Regions from separate parts of the Pantoea sp. USHLN298 genome, predicted to be linked through region 3. Evidence: predicted binding sites of a transcription regulator. Region 3 holds the regulator's gene; each other region holds the start of a gene.
The links. The regulator CRP, encoded in region 3, controls carbon source genes, mostly activating them, when cyclic AMP is high. The targets are predictions, from matches to a motif close to ATGTGANNNNNNTCACAT.
Positions count from the first base shown of each region.

Region 1: epd (erythrose-4-phosphate dehydrogenase) is a predicted target of CRP. The motif match lies at 3,256-3,273, and genes of this name have one in related genera.
Region 2: azuC (stress response protein AzuC) is a predicted target of CRP. The motif match lies at 2,649-2,666, and genes of this name have one in related genera.

Region 1 is NZ_JBBCRO010000006.1:158,146-163,934, forward strand. Features, by position in the region: gene fbaA (class II fructose-bisphosphate aldolase) at 1-727, opposite strand, end outside; gene pgk (phosphoglycerate kinase) at 833-1,996, opposite strand; gene epd (erythrose-4-phosphate dehydrogenase) at 2,048-3,067, opposite strand; gene tkt (transketolase) at 3,377-5,371, opposite strand; gene WFK59_RS16480 (M48 family metallopeptidase) at 5,643-5,789, shown strand, end outside.
Region 2 is NZ_JBBCRO010000007.1:252,184-257,972, reverse strand. Features, by position in the region: gene mqo (malate dehydrogenase (quinone)) at 1-908, opposite strand, end outside; gene WFK59_RS19140 (DUF1158 domain-containing protein) at 1,485-1,727, opposite strand; gene mntP (manganese efflux pump MntP) at 2,045-2,620, shown strand; gene azuC (stress response protein AzuC) at 2,740-2,817, shown strand; gene dgcN (N-acetyltransferase DgcN) at 3,070-4,077, shown strand; gene dgcA (N-acetyl-D-Glu racemase DgcA) at 4,079-5,044, shown strand; gene WFK59_RS19120 (ABC transporter ATP-binding protein) at 5,061-5,789, shown strand, end outside.
Region 3 is NZ_JBBCRO010000007.1:47,694-53,482, reverse strand. Features, by position in the region: gene argD (bifunctional acetylornithine/succinyldiaminopimelate transaminase) at 1-870, shown strand, start outside; gene WFK59_RS18225 (YccS/YhfK family putative transporter) at 872-2,947, opposite strand; gene crp (cAMP-activated global transcriptional regulator CRP) at 3,005-3,637, opposite strand; gene WFK59_RS18215 (OsmC family protein) at 3,941-4,345, shown strand; gene WFK59_RS18210 (phosphoribulokinase) at 4,373-5,242, opposite strand; gene WFK59_RS18205 (YheU family protein) at 5,304-5,522, opposite strand; gene WFK59_RS18200 (hydrolase) at 5,527-5,789, opposite strand, start outside.

The DNA of each region.
Region 1 (5,789 bases), on a different contig from region 3:
GCAGAATGGTTGGGGTCAGTTTAACGTTACCTGGTTTGTAAACGCCGTGGACGTTACCGAATGACGCCGCAATGGTGAAGCGCGGGCTGATGGCATTCAGTTTTTCGTACGCGTAGTTCACATCTTCTGGCTGGGTGTAGAGAGCAGACGCGTCCATGTGGCTGTTGTCGACGCCATCTTCTTCACCACCGGTGCAGCCCAGTTCGATTTCCAGCGTCATGTCGATTTTCGCCATGCGCGCCAGGTACTTGCTGCTGATTTCGATGTTTTCTTCCAGTGACTCTTCAGACAGGTCAATCATGTGAGAAGAGAACAGTGGCTTACCGGTTTTCTTGAAATGCTCTTCGCCTGCGTCCAGCAGACCGTCGATCCACGGCAGCAGTTTCTTCGCGCAGTGGTCAGTGTGCAGGATAACCGGCACGCCATACTGCTCAGCCATCAGATGCACATGGTGTGCGCCAGCGATAGCACCGAAAATGGCAGCGCCCTGTGGTTTTTCAGTCTTGAAGCCTTTGCCGGCGATAAATGCGGCACCGCCGTTAGAGAACTGGATGATGATCGGCGCTTTAACTTTCGCCGCTGCTTCCAGTGCCGCATTGATAGAGTCGGAACCGACGCAGTTTACAGCTGGCAGTGCGAATTTGTTCTCTTTCGCAACTTTGAAGATCTTCTGTACGTCATCACCAGTGACAACGCCGGGTTTTACGAAATCAAAAATTTTAGACATGATTGTGTCCTGTTTCGTGACCGTTGATCCCCATTGGGGACCTCGATTTAAACGCCCTGACGGGCAAGACTTCAGGCGATGCCACCCGGCATCGCCCCCAAAGGATTACTGCTTCGCACGCTCTTCCAGCATGGCAACGGCTGGCAGTTTTTTGCCTTCCACGAACTCCAGGAATGCGCCGCCACCGGTCGAGATGTAGGAAATTTTATCTTCGATACCGAACAGATCGATGGCCGCTAAGGTGTCACCGCCGCCGGCAACAGAGAACGCTTCGCTGTCAGCAATGGCGTTTGCCACGATTTCGGTACCTTTACGGAAGTTCGGGAACTCAAAGACGCCAACCGGACCGTTCCACAGGATGGTTTTCGCATCCTTCAGAATGGCCGCCATCGCCTGAGCGGTTTCGTCACCGAAGTCCATAATCTCTTCGTTATCCGCTACTTCCGAAACCTTTTTCACGGTTGCCGGGGCAGTTTCAGAGAATTCCGTGCCAACGCGGGAATCGGTTGGAACCGGAATGCCATACTGGTCACGCAGGCCTTTCGCCGCTTCAACGAAGTCTGGCTCATACAGTGATTTGCCGACGTTGTTGTCGATCGCCACGAAGGTGTTGGCGATGCCGCCACCGACGATAACGGTGTCAGCAATTTTCACCAGCGACTGCAGTACGTCAAATTTGGTAGAGACTTTAGAACCGCCCACGACTGCGACCAGCGGACGCTCCGGGTTGCTCATCACTTTACCCAGCGCTTCCAGCTCTGCTGACAGCAGCGGACCGGCACAGGCGATAGGGGCAAATTTGCCGACGCCGTGGGTAGAAGCCTGCGCGCGGTGCGCGGTGCCGAATGCATCCATCACGAACACGTCGCACAGGGCAGCGTATTTTTTAGACAGCGCTTCGTCATCTTTCTTTTCGCCTTTGTTAAAGCGAACGTTTTCCAGCACCACCAGTTCGCCAGCGCCCACTTCAACGCCGTCGAGGTAATCTTTTGCCAGGGTCACATTGGTGCCGCTCAGCTTCTCTTTCAGGTAGTTAACTACCGGCAGCAGCGAGAACTCTTCGGTGTATTCACCTTCGGTCGGACGACCCAGGTGAGAGGTAACCATCACTTTCGCGCCCTGTTTCAACGCCGCTTCGATGGTAGGCAGTGAAGCACGGATACGTGCATCAGACGTCACTTTCCCTTCTTTCACTGGTACGTTGAGATCGGCGCGGATCAGAACGCGTTTGCCAGCAAGATCCAGATCGGTCATCTTAATTACAGACATGGTGAACCCTCTCGTTGATTCTCATAAGTTTTGCCGGGCGCAAACCGCGCCCTACCTGAAACCGCTTGCGGCCATCGCTAACGTCGTGTCGAGCATTCGGTTAGCAAAGCCCCATTCGTTGTCACACCAGACCAGCGTCTTGATCAGGTGTTGACCGCTGACCCGCGTCTGGGTGCCGTCCACAATGGCACTGTGCGGATCATGGTTAAAATCGACTGAGACTAACGGTAATTCTGTATAGTCAACTATACCACGAAATGCCCCTTCTGCCGCGCTTTGCAACAAGGCGTTAACTTCACACGCCTTCACTGGCTGACGTACAGAAACGCTGAGATCAATCGCCGTCACGTTAATCGTCGGCACGCGCACAGCAATCGCTTCAAAGCGATCGTTGAATTTCGGAAAAATACGGGTAATGCCGGCCGCCAGACGGGTATCCACCGGAATGATCGATTGGCTGGCCGCGCGGGTACGGCGCAGATCGCTGTGATAAGCGTCGATCACCTGCTGATCGTGCATCGCCGAGTGGATCGTAGTGACGGTGCCGGATTCAATGCCAAAGGCGTCATCCAGCAGTTTGATGACCGGAATAATGCAGTTGGTGGTACAGGAAGCGTTTGAAACGAGGCAATCGGTGGCTTTCAGCAACTGCTGGTTAACGCCATAGACGACGGTGGCGTCGAGATCGTTGCCACCAGGATGCGAGAACAGCACTTTCTTCGCGCCCGCCTGCAGATGCGCTTCGCCATCGGCGCGTGAGCCATAGACGCCCGTGCAATCCAGCACCACGTCGACATCGAGTTCGCGCCACGGCAGATCGGCAATCTCAGCCCGATGTAAAATGCGCAGCGTATCGCCCCCGACCCACATCACATCGCGCTCCTGACGTACGTCAAAGGCAAAACGGCCATGGCTGGTGTCATATTTCAGCAGATGCGCCATGCCGGTGGCTTCAGCCAGCTCATTAATGGCGACCACGCTGATCTCAGCCCGACGGCCGGTTTCATACAGCGCGCGCAATACGTTGCGTCCAATACGGCCAAACCCGTTTATTGCTACCCGTATGGTCATCTCTCTCCTGCCACGTCAGACGGAAAAAACGTGCCGTTAGCCTGAGCGCTTCGCTGTAGTTTGTACAGGAGAATCTTACCCGGCATTGTCTGAAACCGGGGTGATTTGCCCGGTAACTGAAACGGTTCAGCCACAATAATGGATGGAAGGAATAACAGGAATGATTGTGATCAATCGGACTGCTTATATTTGGATCTGCGTCACAAAACAGAGCAAAAGTGCATTATTACTACAGGAATAAAACAGCAAAAGGGACGCCTGACGCGTCCCTTTATTTAATCAGGCGGCTATCACCCCGCCTGACGGCGATTACGCCAGCAGCGCTTTCGCTTTGGCGACCACGTTGTCGACGGTGAAGCCGAACATTTCAAACAGCTGATCGGCCGGAGCAGATTCGCCGAAGCTGGTCATGCCGACGATAGCGCCGTTCAGACCGGTATATTTGAACCAGTAATCGGCGATACCCGCTTCGATAGCCACGCGTGCGCTAACGGCTTTCGGCAGAACGGATTCACGGTAAGCGTCACTCTGCTTGTCGAATGCATCAGTCGACGGCATAGAGACGACGCGAACTTTACGGCCTTCGCTGGTGAGTTTATCCCACGCGCCTACTGCCAGTTCAACTTCTGAACCGGTAGCGATCAGGATCACTTCAGGCGTACCGTCGCAATCTTTCAGCACGTAACCCCCGCGCGCCACGTCAGCCAGTTGCTCAGTGCTGCGTTCCTGCTGCGCCAGGTTCTGACGAGAGAAGATCAGCGCTGTCGGGCCATCTTTGCGCTCGATGGCATATTTCCACGCCACCGCCGATTCCACCTGGTCACACGGACGCCACAGGCTCATGTTCGGCGTGGTACGCAGGCTGGCCATCTGCTCGACCGGCTGATGCGTCGGGCCATCTTCACCCAGACCGATTGAGTCGTGGGTATAAACCATGATTTGACGGATCTTCATCAGTGCTGCCATACGCGCTGCGTTACGCGCATATTCAACAAACATCAGGAAGGTCGCGGTGTATGGCAGGAAACCACCGTGCAGTGCCAGACCGTTCGCAATCGCGGTCATACCAAATTCACGCACGCCGTAATGGATGTAGTTACCGGCGGCATCTTCATTGATTGGCTTAGAGCCAGACCAGATGGTCAGGTTGCTGGGAGCCAGATCGGCTGAGCCACCCAGATATTCCGGCAGAATTTTACCAAAGGCTTCGATGGCATTCTGTGACGCTTTACGGCTGGCGATTTTGGCCGGGTTAGCCTGCAGCTGCTCGATGAACTTCTGCGACTCCTGCTGCCAGTTAGCCGGCAGTTCGTTGCTGACGCGACGTTTGAACTCGGCTGCCAGCTCTGGATGCGCCTGCGCATAGGCTGCGAACTTCTTATCCCAGGCCGCTTCTTTCGCCTGGCCCGCTTCTTTCGCGTCCCACTCAGCGTAGATATCAGAAGGGATAACGAACGGTGCGTGTTCCCAGCCCAGCTGTTTGCGGGTCAGGGCCACTTCATCATCGCCCAGCGGTGCGCCGTGTGAATCATGGGTGCCCGCTTTGTTTGGTGAACCGAAACCGATAACGGTTTTGCACATCAGCAGCGACGGCTTATCGCTGACGCTTTTCGCTTCGTCGATCGCTTTGGCAATCGCATCAGCATCGTGACCATCAACGCCACGCACTACGTGCCAGCCGTAGGCTTCAAAGCGTTTTGCGGTGTCATCCGTAAACCAGCCATCAATGTGACCGTCGATGGAGATGCCGTTGTCATCATAAAACGCCACCAGTTTGCCCAGCTTGAGGGTACCGGCCAGCGAGCAGACTTCGTGTGAAATCCCTTCCATCATGCAACCGTCACCCATGAAGACATAGGTATTGTGGTCTACGATGTCATGGCCCGGACGGTTGAACTGCGCCGCCAGCGTACGCTCAGCAATGGCGAAACCGACCGCGTTCGCGATGCCCTGGCCCAGCGGGCCGGTGGTGGTTTCAACGCCTGCGGTGTAGCCATATTCCGGGTGACCTGGAGTTTTTGAGTGCAGCTGGCGGAAGTTTTCCAGTTCGCTCATCGGCAGATCGTAGCCGGTGAGGTGCAGCAGGCTGTAAATCAGCATTGAGCCGTGACCATTGGAGAGCACGAAGCGGTCGCGGTCAGCCCACAGCGGGTTAGTTGGGTTGTGATTCAGGTAGCCGCGCCACAGTACTTCAGCGATGTCCGCCATGCCCATCGGGGCACCCGGATGTCCCGATTTAGCTTTCTGTACTGCATCCATACTTAACGCGCGAATGGCGTTGGCAAGCTCTTTACGAGAGGGCATTTTCTACTCCAGGTCGGATTAATGCTTCGCGCCTTAACTTATTGTTATTAATCAGTTATCGGGCAAAACAAGGAAAAAGTTGCAGATCAATGTACATGAAAATCATGGCAAAAGTACATGCCGTAAAACGCTAAATGTGCCCGCTTCGTCTGGCTTTTCCGGCGATGTCTGCTAGCAAAGTGCCGGATGGCGCGCTATAACCGAATCGTTTAAACATCTGGCGGTGTTTCAGGTGTTTGTTTTTCTTACCTTGTTATGAATGGGATATGGAATGAAAATCCAACAAACTGTGTTAGCTCTTGGGCTGGCAACGCTGCTGAGCGGCTGTCAGGGTTTAGACAATAATGCGTTGATGCAGTCGGGCGCGCAGGCCTATCAGGCCTATACCCTGAGCGATGATCAGGTGAAGCAGCTCAGC
Region 2 (5,789 bases), 200 kb from region 3:
TGCGCCACCACCTGCGGATTTTCCGTCACCAGGAATGAGCCGCCGACCGGGAAACCTGCATAACCATTAGCTTCCGGCACGCCCGCTTTCTGCAACAGCGGCAGCGCCGCGCCGCCTGCACCGATAAAGATATTTCGGGCGGTCAGCGTCCGGCGGGAACCGCTTGCCAGACACTGCAGGGTAACCTGCCAGCGGCCATCGCTCAGGCGCGTCAGCTCACGCACTTCCTGACGCAAACGCAGACGGAAATTGGCTTTCTTCTCTAAGGAGGCGATCAGCTGGCGTGTGACTTCACCGAAGTTGACGTCGGTCCCCATTTCGGTCCAGGTTGCCGCCACTTTCTGGCTGCGATCGCGGCCATTCATCACCAGCGGGATCCACTTCGCAATCTGCTGCGGATCTTCGGAGTAGGCCATGCCACGGAACAGCGTGCTTTTCTGCAGCGCCTGGAAGCGTTTGCGCAGGAAGCTGACATTGTCGTCGCCCCAGACAAAGCTCATGTGCGGCGTGCTGTGAATGAAACTTTTGGGATTGCGCAGATTGCCCTTCTGCACCTGAGAGGCCCAGAACTGACGGGAAATCATAAAGGATTCGTTGATCGTCACCGCTTTGGAGATGTCGATGCTGCCATCGGCCTGCTGTGGCGTATAGTTCAGCTCAGCCAGCGCGGCATGGCCGGTGCCAGCATTGTTCCAGCCGTTGGATGATTCTTCTGCCACGCTGTCCAGCCGCTCTACCATTTCGATAGACCAGTCCGGCTCTAATTCCTGCAGCCATGCGCCGAGGGTGGCGCTCATCACGCCTGCGCCAATCAGCAGCACGTCAACGTCTTTGCGCTCCTGCGCGGTAGTGGTGTCCTTTGCCATGGCACTCATCGCGAGCGCAAGGTTTATAGCTGAATTGCACATGAGGCGACATCTCCTCTTCTGTTGACCTGAAGCTCAACAGTTTTGCAGGCGAAATAGTCACGCTTCTTTCGAGCGCGTTGCGCTATTTCTCAAAGGTTAAGAGTCAGGTATAGGTTAAAGCGGTGATAACGGGTTAACTGCACGTTATGCTTTGTCATCCGAATATAACATTCTCGCATCTGAATTAAACATTTGTTTATTTTTTAAATGCAGAAATGATTCAGCATAAGAATTAATCATAGCGGCACGAAGGGTATAAGTGATTTTTTATCGATAACTCAGTGAGTTAACTGAATAGATTGTTGCAGGAAAGCGCCATTATGGTGCAGCGTCCAAAGAAGGGGTAACGAGGAGGAATTATTTAATTCACTGAATTTAAGGCAGTTATTGTTGGGTAAGGAATAGTCTAAAAGTTCATCAGTCGCGGTTTCGGGCGCTCAGTGTAAAAATAATGTTACATTTTTGTGAGGATGAAATGCTCGGCAACCCTGTGCGTGGTCGTTAACGGCAAGCGGCAAAACCGCCAGGTCTGCAATAGACCATCGCCGTTCAGCCAGCTTACCCTGAGGGTCTGTCTCAGCTCCTGAACCAGCGACGCCAGACAAAGCGAATCACAAAAAACTCCACCGTACCCAGCAGTAAAAACCAGATGCAGAACACCACCGTGTAGAGCTGGCTCAGATCCTGTAAATGGAATGTCTGCAACAGATGTTGCGCCACCGCCAGGCTGAAGGCTGGCGCAGGCAGCAGCAGGGCAGAGAGAAACCCCAGCAATAAAATGCCGCCAGGCACGATCAAAGATTCAAACGGGTTATTCATAACGGGCATCCGGTAATAATAAGCCCGGCATTTTCCGGCAATCCGCGCCTGGGTTCAATCAGGGAATGCGGCGGGTCAGGCGAAACCTGCCCGCTATCACGCAGGAAAAGTGCCAGAAAATGCTTTGCCACCATCGACTTAGCGCGAAACATAGCGAATGATAAAAGTTATAGCCTTTGCTATACTTAAATCCATGATTTTACTGTCTTTTTATCTTTGCGGTTGCATGGTAGACTGCGCGCACTTTTTCATTACTGAACACTTTGTGTGGTGAATACAGCGTGAATTGCCGCTTTTTCGCCCCAGGTGAATAAATCATGACCTTTATTGCCACCTTAATTCTTGCACTGGGTATGTCGATGGACGCGTTTGCTGCTGCACTGGGCAAAGGTGCGACATTGCATCGTCCTGGTTTTAAAGAAGCGCTGCGCACCGGTCTGATTTTTGGCTCAATTGAAGCCTTAACGCCGCTGATTGGCTGGGCGCTGGGTCTGGCCGCCAGTCGGTACATCATGGCGTGGGACCACTGGGTTGCCTTTATTCTGCTGGCATTTTTAGGTGGCCGAATGATGATGGAAGGCTTCCGTCAGACTGCGGTAACCGAACCCTGTGAAGCGCCGCAGAGCCATGGCTTTATGGTGCTGGCCACCACCGCCGTCGCGACCAGCCTGGATGCGCTGGCAGTCGGCGTCGGCCTGGCATTTTTACAGGTCAACATTATTACCACCGCTCTGACCATTGGCGCTGCCACCACCGTGATGGCGACGACCGGCGTGCTGGTGGGCCGCTTTATCGGTCCGGTACTGGGGAAATGGGCGGAAGTGCTGGGCGGTCTGGTATTGATTGCCGTCGGTTCCACCATTTTGCTGCAACACCTCGGCTACAGCGCCTGACGGGTTTTTGCGCATAAAAAGCGCAATTTTGTGATCTGGTTCAAAATTTATTGCTGATAAAACGCGCTGAAGTTATACTTTTACGGTATTTCTTCAACTAAATTTGAACCAGGTGACACATGAAACGCATTTTTAACTACGTGTTCCGCGCTTACGTCGAGACCTTCAAACACGTACCGCCGGGTGCCATGTACTAAACCGCACCCCGCAAGCAACCCTCGATAATCGCGGTCAGGGATCGACCGATGATTATCACTTTTTCTTCTGTTATGCCTCTCTCCCATCGCCCGATTGGCCCGTTCTGACAGGCTCAGCACCGGCTGCCATAAGCCACTCGTCTGACTATACCCTCAGGTTATACCCCGGCACCAAACAAGCATTCGTCACGCTGTCATCTGCATGAAATATTCAGCTCAGGCCCTATTACCTGTCTGAAAAAGAGAAACATCATGCTGATCCCTCAACCCTATTTACTCTTTCTTGGTGACGTCACCGATCCGCTGGCGGCGAAAACGGCGCGCGGCATTCAGGTCTGGCGACCGGAACAGTGCGTTGGTGAAATGTCACTGCCGGGCTGTACCGTCAGCCTCGGGCTGGAGACGCTGGATATCGCCAGTGCCAAAGCGCGCGGCGCGAAAACGCTGGTGCTGGGTACCGCCAATGCTGGCGGCTATTTGCCGTCACACTGGCTGGAAACCGTGACCGGCGCGATCAAAGCGGGTCTGAATGTGGCCAGTGGCCTGCATCACCGTCTGGTCGATGAACCGGAACTGGTGGCGCTGGCGGCAGAACATGGCGTGTCGCTGTTCGACATCCGCCATATGCGGCCCGCGTTGACGGTCGGCAGCGGTAAAAAACGCAGCGGTAAACGGGTCCTGACGGTGGGAACTGACTGCTCCGTGGGGAAAATGTACACCTCACTGGCGCTGGAAGCGGCGATGCGCGATCGCGGCATGAAGGCGGATTTCCGCGCCACCGGCCAGACCGGGATTCTGGTAGCCGGTGAGGGCATTGCCATCGATGCGGTGATTGCTGACTTTATCGCCGGTGCCGCCGAAGCGCTTTCCCCGGCGAATGAAGAGGATCACTGGGATATCGTTGAAGGTCAGGGATCGCTGTTTCATCCCTCTTATGCTGGCGTCAGCATGGGGCTGATCCACGGGGCGCAACCGCACTGGCTGGTGATGTGTCATGAGATGGGGCGTCCGCATATGCGCCACCTGCCGCATCAGCCGATGGTCAGCCTGGCGGAGTGCGTAGAGGCCAATCTGCGGGCGGCCAGCGTCACCAGTGACGCGGTGAAGCTGGCCGGATTCGCCATCAATACTTCCGGTTACAGTGAACAGCAGGCGCGCGACTATTGCGCTGAGGTCAGCGCAGAATTTGGCGTGCCGGCCACCGATCCGGTGCGGTTTGGTATCGACGCCATCGCCGCGCGATTGCAGGAGCATGGCTGAGATGCGGCGTATGCAGATCGCGGTGGCTGAACTGCCGCTGGCGAAACCCTTCGCGATTTCACGCGGTACCCGCACGGCCGTCACGGTCATTCGCGTGACGCTGGAGCAGGACGGTTTTATCGGTCTTGGCGAGTGTACGCCGACGCCGCGCTACGGCGAAAGTATCGCCAGCGTCAGCGCGCAGCTGGCGGCGCTGCAGAACGAAATCGAAGCCGGACTGAGTCGTCCGGCTTTACAGACCCGACTGGCAGCGGGCGCGGCACGTAATGCGCTGGATTGTGCGCTGTGGCGGCTCGATGCGGCCCGCAACCGGGAAACGCTCTGGCAGCAAACCGGCAGCGAAAAGCCCGCTTCGGTGGTGACCGCAGAAACCCTGAGTCTGGACAGCCTTGACCGGATGGCGAGTGCCGCGGCGGAGGCCGTATCACGCGGTGCGCTGCTGCTGAAGATCAAACTCGACGCGCATCTGATTGTGGAAAAAGTCGCGGCCATTCGCGCGGCGGCTCCGCAGACAACGCTGATTATCGACGCCAACGAGGCCTGGCACGGCCTCGACCTGCCCGCGCTGTTCAGCGCTTTGCAGGCTTATGAGATCGCGATGATTGAGCAGCCGTTACCGGCGGGTCAGGATAGCGACTTACGGCATTTTCCCCATCCAATTCCCCTGTGCGCCGATGAAAGCTGCCATAGCGTGGCGGACATTGCCGCGCTGCGCGATCGCTACCAAATGATCAACATCAAACTCGATAAGTGCGGCGGGCTGACCGAAGCGCTGGCGATGGTCGCCGCTGCACGGCAGCAGCAAATGCGGCTGATGGTTGGCTGTATGCTCGGCTCGTCGCTGGCGATGGAGGCGGCGCTGCCGGTGGCGATCAGCGCCGAATATGTCGATCTCGACGGCCCAATCTGGCTGGCGGCAGACAGCTCGCCTTTTCTCTCCTATTCGCAAGGCCGTATCTGGCTTTAACGCACCCGGAGCAACGATGACGGACACTTCTTCTCTTCGCCCGACCGCCCCGACCGCCACGGCACCGGTGCTCGCCATTCAGGATCTTTGCGTCAGTTTCCGCGGACGCAGCGGCGTGCATCGGGCACTGAATGGCGTGTCGTTTGAGATTCATCCCGGCGAAATCGTCGCGGTGGTGGGCGAAAGCGGGTCGGGAAAATCCGTCACCTCGCTGGCGATTATGGGGCTGTTAGCCGCCTCAGCACGCACCGAACGTGGAGCCATCCTGTTTCGCGATCGTCGCGGAAAACAGCACGATCTCAGCACCCTCAGCGAAGAACAGCGGCGAACGTTACGTGGCCGCGAAATGGCGATGATTTTTCAGGAGCCGATGACCTCGCTGAATCCGGTATTGCGGGTCGGCGATCAGCTGACCGAAGCGCTGCGTGACCATCAGCTGTGTGATAAAGCGCAGGCGACGGCGCGAGCGCGAACTTTGCTGCAGCAGGTACGGATAGCCGATGTGGATCGGGTGATGAAAAGTTACCCGCACGCGCTGTCGGGCGGCATGCGGCAACGGGTGATGATCGCCCAGGCGCTGGCCTGCGATCCACAACTGCTGATTGCCGATGAGCCGACCACCGCGCTGGATGTCACCGTTCAGGCGCGCATCCTGCACATTCTGCGTGAGTTGCAGCAGCAGAAGCAGATGGCGGTGCTGTTTATCACCCATGATATGGGCGTAGTGGCAGAAGTCGCCGATCGG
Region 3 (5,789 bases):
CTGGCGCGCTATTACGCCTGCAAACGTCACAGCCCGTTCAAGAGCAAGATCATCGCCTTCCACAACGCCTTTCATGGCCGGACGCTGTTTACCGTGACGGTCGGCGGGCAGCCAAAATATTCTGATGGATTCGGTCCTAAACCGGCCGATATCGTCCATGTTCCCTTTAATGACCTGGATGCGGTGAAAGCGGTTATCGACGATCACACCTGCGCTATCGTGGTTGAGCCGATTCAGGGCGAGGGCGGCGTCGTGCCCGCCACGCAGGAATTTATGCAGGGGCTGCGTGACCTGTGCGATCAGCATCAGGCGCTGCTGGTGCTGGATGAAGTGCAGAGCGGCATGGGACGCAGCGGCAAGCTGTTTGCCTATGAGCATTACGGTGTGCAGCCCGATATTCTGACCTCTGCCAAAGCGCTGGGCGGCGGTTTTCCGGTCAGCGCCATGCTGACCACTAACGAGATCGCCTCGACTATGGCACCCGGCGTGCACGGCACGACCTATGGCGGCAATCCGCTGGCCTGCGCCATTGCGGAAACGGCGCTGGATATTATCAATACCCCTGAGGTGCTGGAAGGCGTTGATCTCCGGCGTCAGCAGTTTGTCAGCGCGCTGCAGGCGATAGATGCAAAATACGATCTGTTCAGCGACATTCGTGGTAAAGGCCTGCTGATTGGCGCGGCGCTGAAGCCGCAACACGCCGGCAAGGCGCGTGACATTCTGAATGCCGCCGCCGCGGAAGGCGTGATGGTGCTGGTGGCTGGCACCGACGTGATGCGTTTCGCGCCTTCACTGATCATCGAGCCCGCCGATATCGAAGAGGGTATGCGCCGCTTTGCGACCGCCGTCAGCAAGGTGATCGCCGGCTGATTTAGTTTTTGCGTAACCGTCTGATCAGCCAGCGGCCATGCTGTGGTCGCTGGCTCCACGCCAGCGATGAAATGGTGTGCATCACGCTCAGATGATCCAGAATGCGGCGCACATGCTGCTCCAGCACCGTCACCGGCCCTTCATTAATATTTTCCAGCTCATCCAGCAGATTGACCTGCGAACTGGCACCATCATATTCCAGCCGCTGCTGGCAACGTTGCAGCGCAATTTCGCACGACTGCAGATAGCGCTCCGCCAGCGTGGCGGTCAGCATGGTATGTTCCCGCGCCAGTATCGTCATCGCATTGATGTGCTCAACAATGAACTGGCTATGGGTGACCCACAGCCGCATATCCTTGAGATACTGGGCGTTAAAAGCCGGTTCCTGCATCGCCTGGTTCAGGGAGTTAAACAGCGCATTGTGCGCCTGATTAACCCGTACCCGCTGATAAGCGAGCTTCTCCGGCGACTGTTCCGCGCCCAGCAGCAGCCGCAGCGCATCCTGGTAAGTTTCCAGCGCGTCATGGGCGTTCTGTCGCAGCAAGCCGCTCTGCCACTGCGGCCAGAGCCACAGCATCCCGCCGAAGGCGATCAGGCAGCCCATCAGGGTATCCATCAGGCGCGGCAGCAGGAACTGCGCGCCATTCAGCGACAGCAGTTGCAGCGAGTAGACCGCCGTCACCGTGAAGCCAATCATCGACCAGCCGTAAAACTGGCGGGTAAAGCGGTAGCTGATAAAAGTGATCACCAGCATGATCATCAGCACCAGCGACTCCGGTACCGCGAGACGTAAGGTGGCGGCGGCAATCACCAGTCCGACAAAAGTGCCCAGCGCCCGGTGCTGAATACGAACCCGGGTGGCGCTATAGCCGTTCTGGCTGACGAACATAATGGTCATCAGAATCCAGTAGGGCTTCGGAATATTGAAAAACAGCGCCAGCGCACTGCCCAGCATCAGCATCACGGCAAAACGACCGGCGGTGCGCAGTGCAGACGAACGCCAGGAAAGATAACTGCGCAGCGCCGGCAGCAGCGGCAGACGGCGCTGGCGATCGGCCATCAGGTCACGCTGATAGAGCGGCTTTTGCGTACGCAGCACCCGCGCGATGCGGTTAAAGTGATAAAGACAGAAATTTCCCACCGGATTATCAGGATGCTGGCGGGCAATTTTTTCCAGCGCGCCGAGCTGCTTCTCCATGCCAAACCGATCGGGCAACTGGTGATAGAGAATGTTATCCGCCAGCACCCGTAAGCGGGCCGAGATGGTCTGGGCATTCCAGCGGATCACCGCTTCCGCATGGCTCTGCTCCACCAGTTTCTGCACCTCTTCCGGCTGATGCAGGCTGACCGAGATATGTTCCTGCAGATCCAGCGCCACCTGAAAAGCACGGGTCAGCCGCTTATGGCTGTGATCCCGACTGGCAGACAGCATGTGCATCTGCTGGTAACAGGTGGTGATCAGATCGACCACTTTTTGCTGACGCGCCAGCAGCGGCGGCAGGGCCTTTTCCGGATCGGTCAGCTGGGTCAGCAGGGTATATTTGGCGTCGCAATAGTTGGCCAGCTCACGGTAGATCAGGCTCAGGCTTTCGCGCATCGGCTGCTCTTTCCACAGCCAGAACCAGAACCAGTTAAACAGCCCGTACCACAGCGTGCCGCCGATATAGAGCAGCGGCGGTACGTAGATCGGCATACGGCCAATCAGACTCAGCGTGAAGATGGCGGCGATCAGCGAGCCCGGCAACAGACGGCCGTGCAACGGGCTAATTTCACCGGTGACGCCCAGCAGCAGCGGCATCGCGAACAGAATCAGCGGCAAAGGAATCGCGTGCAGCGTCAGCCACTGAATCAGAAAACTGCCGAGCGCAAACAGGCTGCCGCCAACAATCAGGCGTTTGAAGAAACGTTTATGCGGGGTATCCAGACCGGCGATATTGCAACAGGCGGGGACTAACGAGAACAGCAGACCTTTTTGCAGGTCGCCAGCCAGCCAGCCCAGCGCCACTGGCAGACAGAGCACCAGCGTTTGCCGCAAGGCATAATTGACTTCAGGATGGTAAATAATTCGACGCCACATCGGCCCAACACAAACAATAACGGCGCGATGTTGCCATCACGCCGTGGGTGACAGGAATTAGCGGGTGCCGTAAACGACGATGGTTTTGCCGTGTGCGGAGATCAGGTTCTGATCTTCCAGCATCTTCAAAATACGGCCCACGGTTTCACGTGAGCAACCAACGATTTGGCCAATTTCCTGACGAGTAATTTTAATTTGCATGCCGTCGGGATGCGTCATGGCGTCTGGCTGCTTCGCCAGGTTAAGCAGAGTCTGAGCAATGCGTCCGGTGACGTCGAGGAAAGCGAGGTTACCCACTTTTTCAGACGTAACCTGCAGGCGACGCGCCATCTGCGACGAGAGTCGCATCAGGATATCGGGGTTAACCTGGATCAGCTGACGGAATTTCTTGTAGGAAATCTCCGCCACTTCGCACGCGGTTTTCGCACGTACCCAGGCGCTGCGCTCCTGACCTTCTTCGAACAGGCCAAGCTCGCCAATAAAATCGCCCTGATTCAGGTAAGAAAGAATCATCTCTTTGCCTTCTTCATCTTTAATCAGAACCGCGACGGAACCTTTCACGATGTAGTAAAGCGTTTCTGCTTTTTCACCTTGGTGAATCAGCGTACTTTTGGATGGATACTTGTGAATATGGCAATGGGACAGGAACCATTCGAGTGTAGGGTCTGTTTGCGGTTTGCCGAGAACCATTCGCTATTATCCTCTGTTGTAATCGTGCCCAAAATACAGGGGGCAGTTTTCCCTGTCAGGCGATGAAAGCTTCAAGCGTTTCCCTTACAGGAAATTATTCGGGCTGCATTCGGCGCAGTGCGCATCATTCTTCCCGGCTTCGCCATCGGGTGACGAAAAATATTTTCAGCACTGTTTGTAGCACAGCTTTTGCCGACTGTCTTCTGTTGTCTCGCTTCAGCTAACAGCGGATTTCTCTGGATTGCTGTTTACCAGGCGAAAGCGTACTCTGACGGCAAAACCGCATATTCTGGAGCGAAAATCATGCAGGCAAGAGTGAAATGGGTAGAAGGGCTGACATTCCTCGGTGAGTCGTCGTCCGGCCATCAGGTATTAATGGATGGCAATTCGGGTGATAAAGCGCCCAGCCCAATGGAGATGGTGCTGATGGCGGCGGGCGGATGTAGCGCCATCGACGTGGTTTCAATTCTGCAAAAAGGCCGCAACGATGTGGCTGATTGTGAAGTGAAACTGACCTCAGAACGTCGTGAAGAGGCGCCGCGAATCTTTACGCACATCAACCTGCACTTTATCGTTAGCGGCAAAGCGCTCCAGGATAAAGCGGTCTCACGCGCGGTGGATCTTTCTGCAGAAAAATATTGCTCGGTTGCCATCATGCTGGGCAAAGGCGTCACCATTACCCACAGCTATGAAGTGATCGAACGCTGATCTCTGCGGGGGCCGCTCTGCGGCCTCTTATTCTATTCGCTTGCCTTCCACCAGTCGCTTCACCAGTGGTCCCATGATCAACTCCATCGCCAGCCCCATCTTTCCGCCCGGCACCACCAGCGTATTAATGTGCGAGATAAACGATCCCTGCAGCATCGCCAGCAGGTAAGGGAAGTCGATATCGTCCAGCGCCTGGAAGTGGATCACCACGAAACTCTCATCCAGTGACGGAATAGCACGGGCGGCAAACGGGTTCGAGGTATCCACCGTCGGCACGCGCTGGAAGTTAAGGTGAGTGCGCGAGAACTGCGGCGTAATGAAGTTGATGTAATCTTCCATCGAGCGCACCACCGAGTCCATCACCGCTTCCCGCGAATGGCCGCGTTCGCTGGTGTCACGCACCAGCTTCTGAATCCACTCCAGGTTGACAATCGGTACCACGCCGACCAGTAAATCGACATGCTCAGCCACGTTATGCTGGGCGGTCACCACGCCGCCGTGCAGTCCTTCGTAAAACAGAATATCGGTGTTTTGCGGCAGCGGTTGCCACGGCGTAAAGGTGCCCGGCACCTGATTCCACGGAACGGCTTCGTCATAGGTATGCAGGTATTTACGCGACTGGCCCTCACCGTTGAGCCCATACTGTTTAAAGCTCTGCTCCAGCAGGCCAAAGTCATTGGCTTCCGGACCGAAGTAACTGACATGACGGCCCAGATCGCGCGCTTTGCGGATCGCCATATCCATTTCCGGCCGGGTGAAGCGGTGAAAACTGTCGCCTTCCAGTTCGGCAGCGTGCAGATCGAGCTGCTGAAAGATTTTACGGAACGCGAGGCTGGTGGTGGTGGTTCCCGCGCCGCTGGAACCGGTGACGGCAATTATCGGATGGCGTGCAGACATAAAAAAGCTCCCTGTGAGGTCGGGCCATGGGCATTGTTACCATGAATTGCCGATCGGCGCATCAGCCGCGAAATTCTTTGCGCGGCATAATATTGACCGATTCATGCAGCTCCGACCACACCAGCACCACTTCACCGGTTTCCAGCTGGCGGCGGACGTCAGCCACTTTTTCGTTCAGGCTGCGCTCCTGCTCGCCGTAGTCGGTGCCTTCACGCAGCACGAAGGTTTCAATCAGATTTTCGAGGGTCTCAGGTGAGACCTGTTGCCAGGGAATAATCACAACGTCAGGTATCCAGAAAAGGGGTCATCCATTGGGGTATGCGCTGTTCAAGCCACATTTCGGGCTGGCGCAATGTCCCGCCGACAAAGCCAACGTGACCGCCGTGTGGGGTCAGCTGATAAGTAATAGTGGCAGATAATTGGCTGCTGTGCGGTATCACCTCATCACTCATGAACGGGTCATCTTTGGCATGAATGATCAGCAGCGGCTTAGCGACCTGTTTCAGCCAGGGCAGGGCGCTGGCACGCCGATAGTAATCAGCGGCAT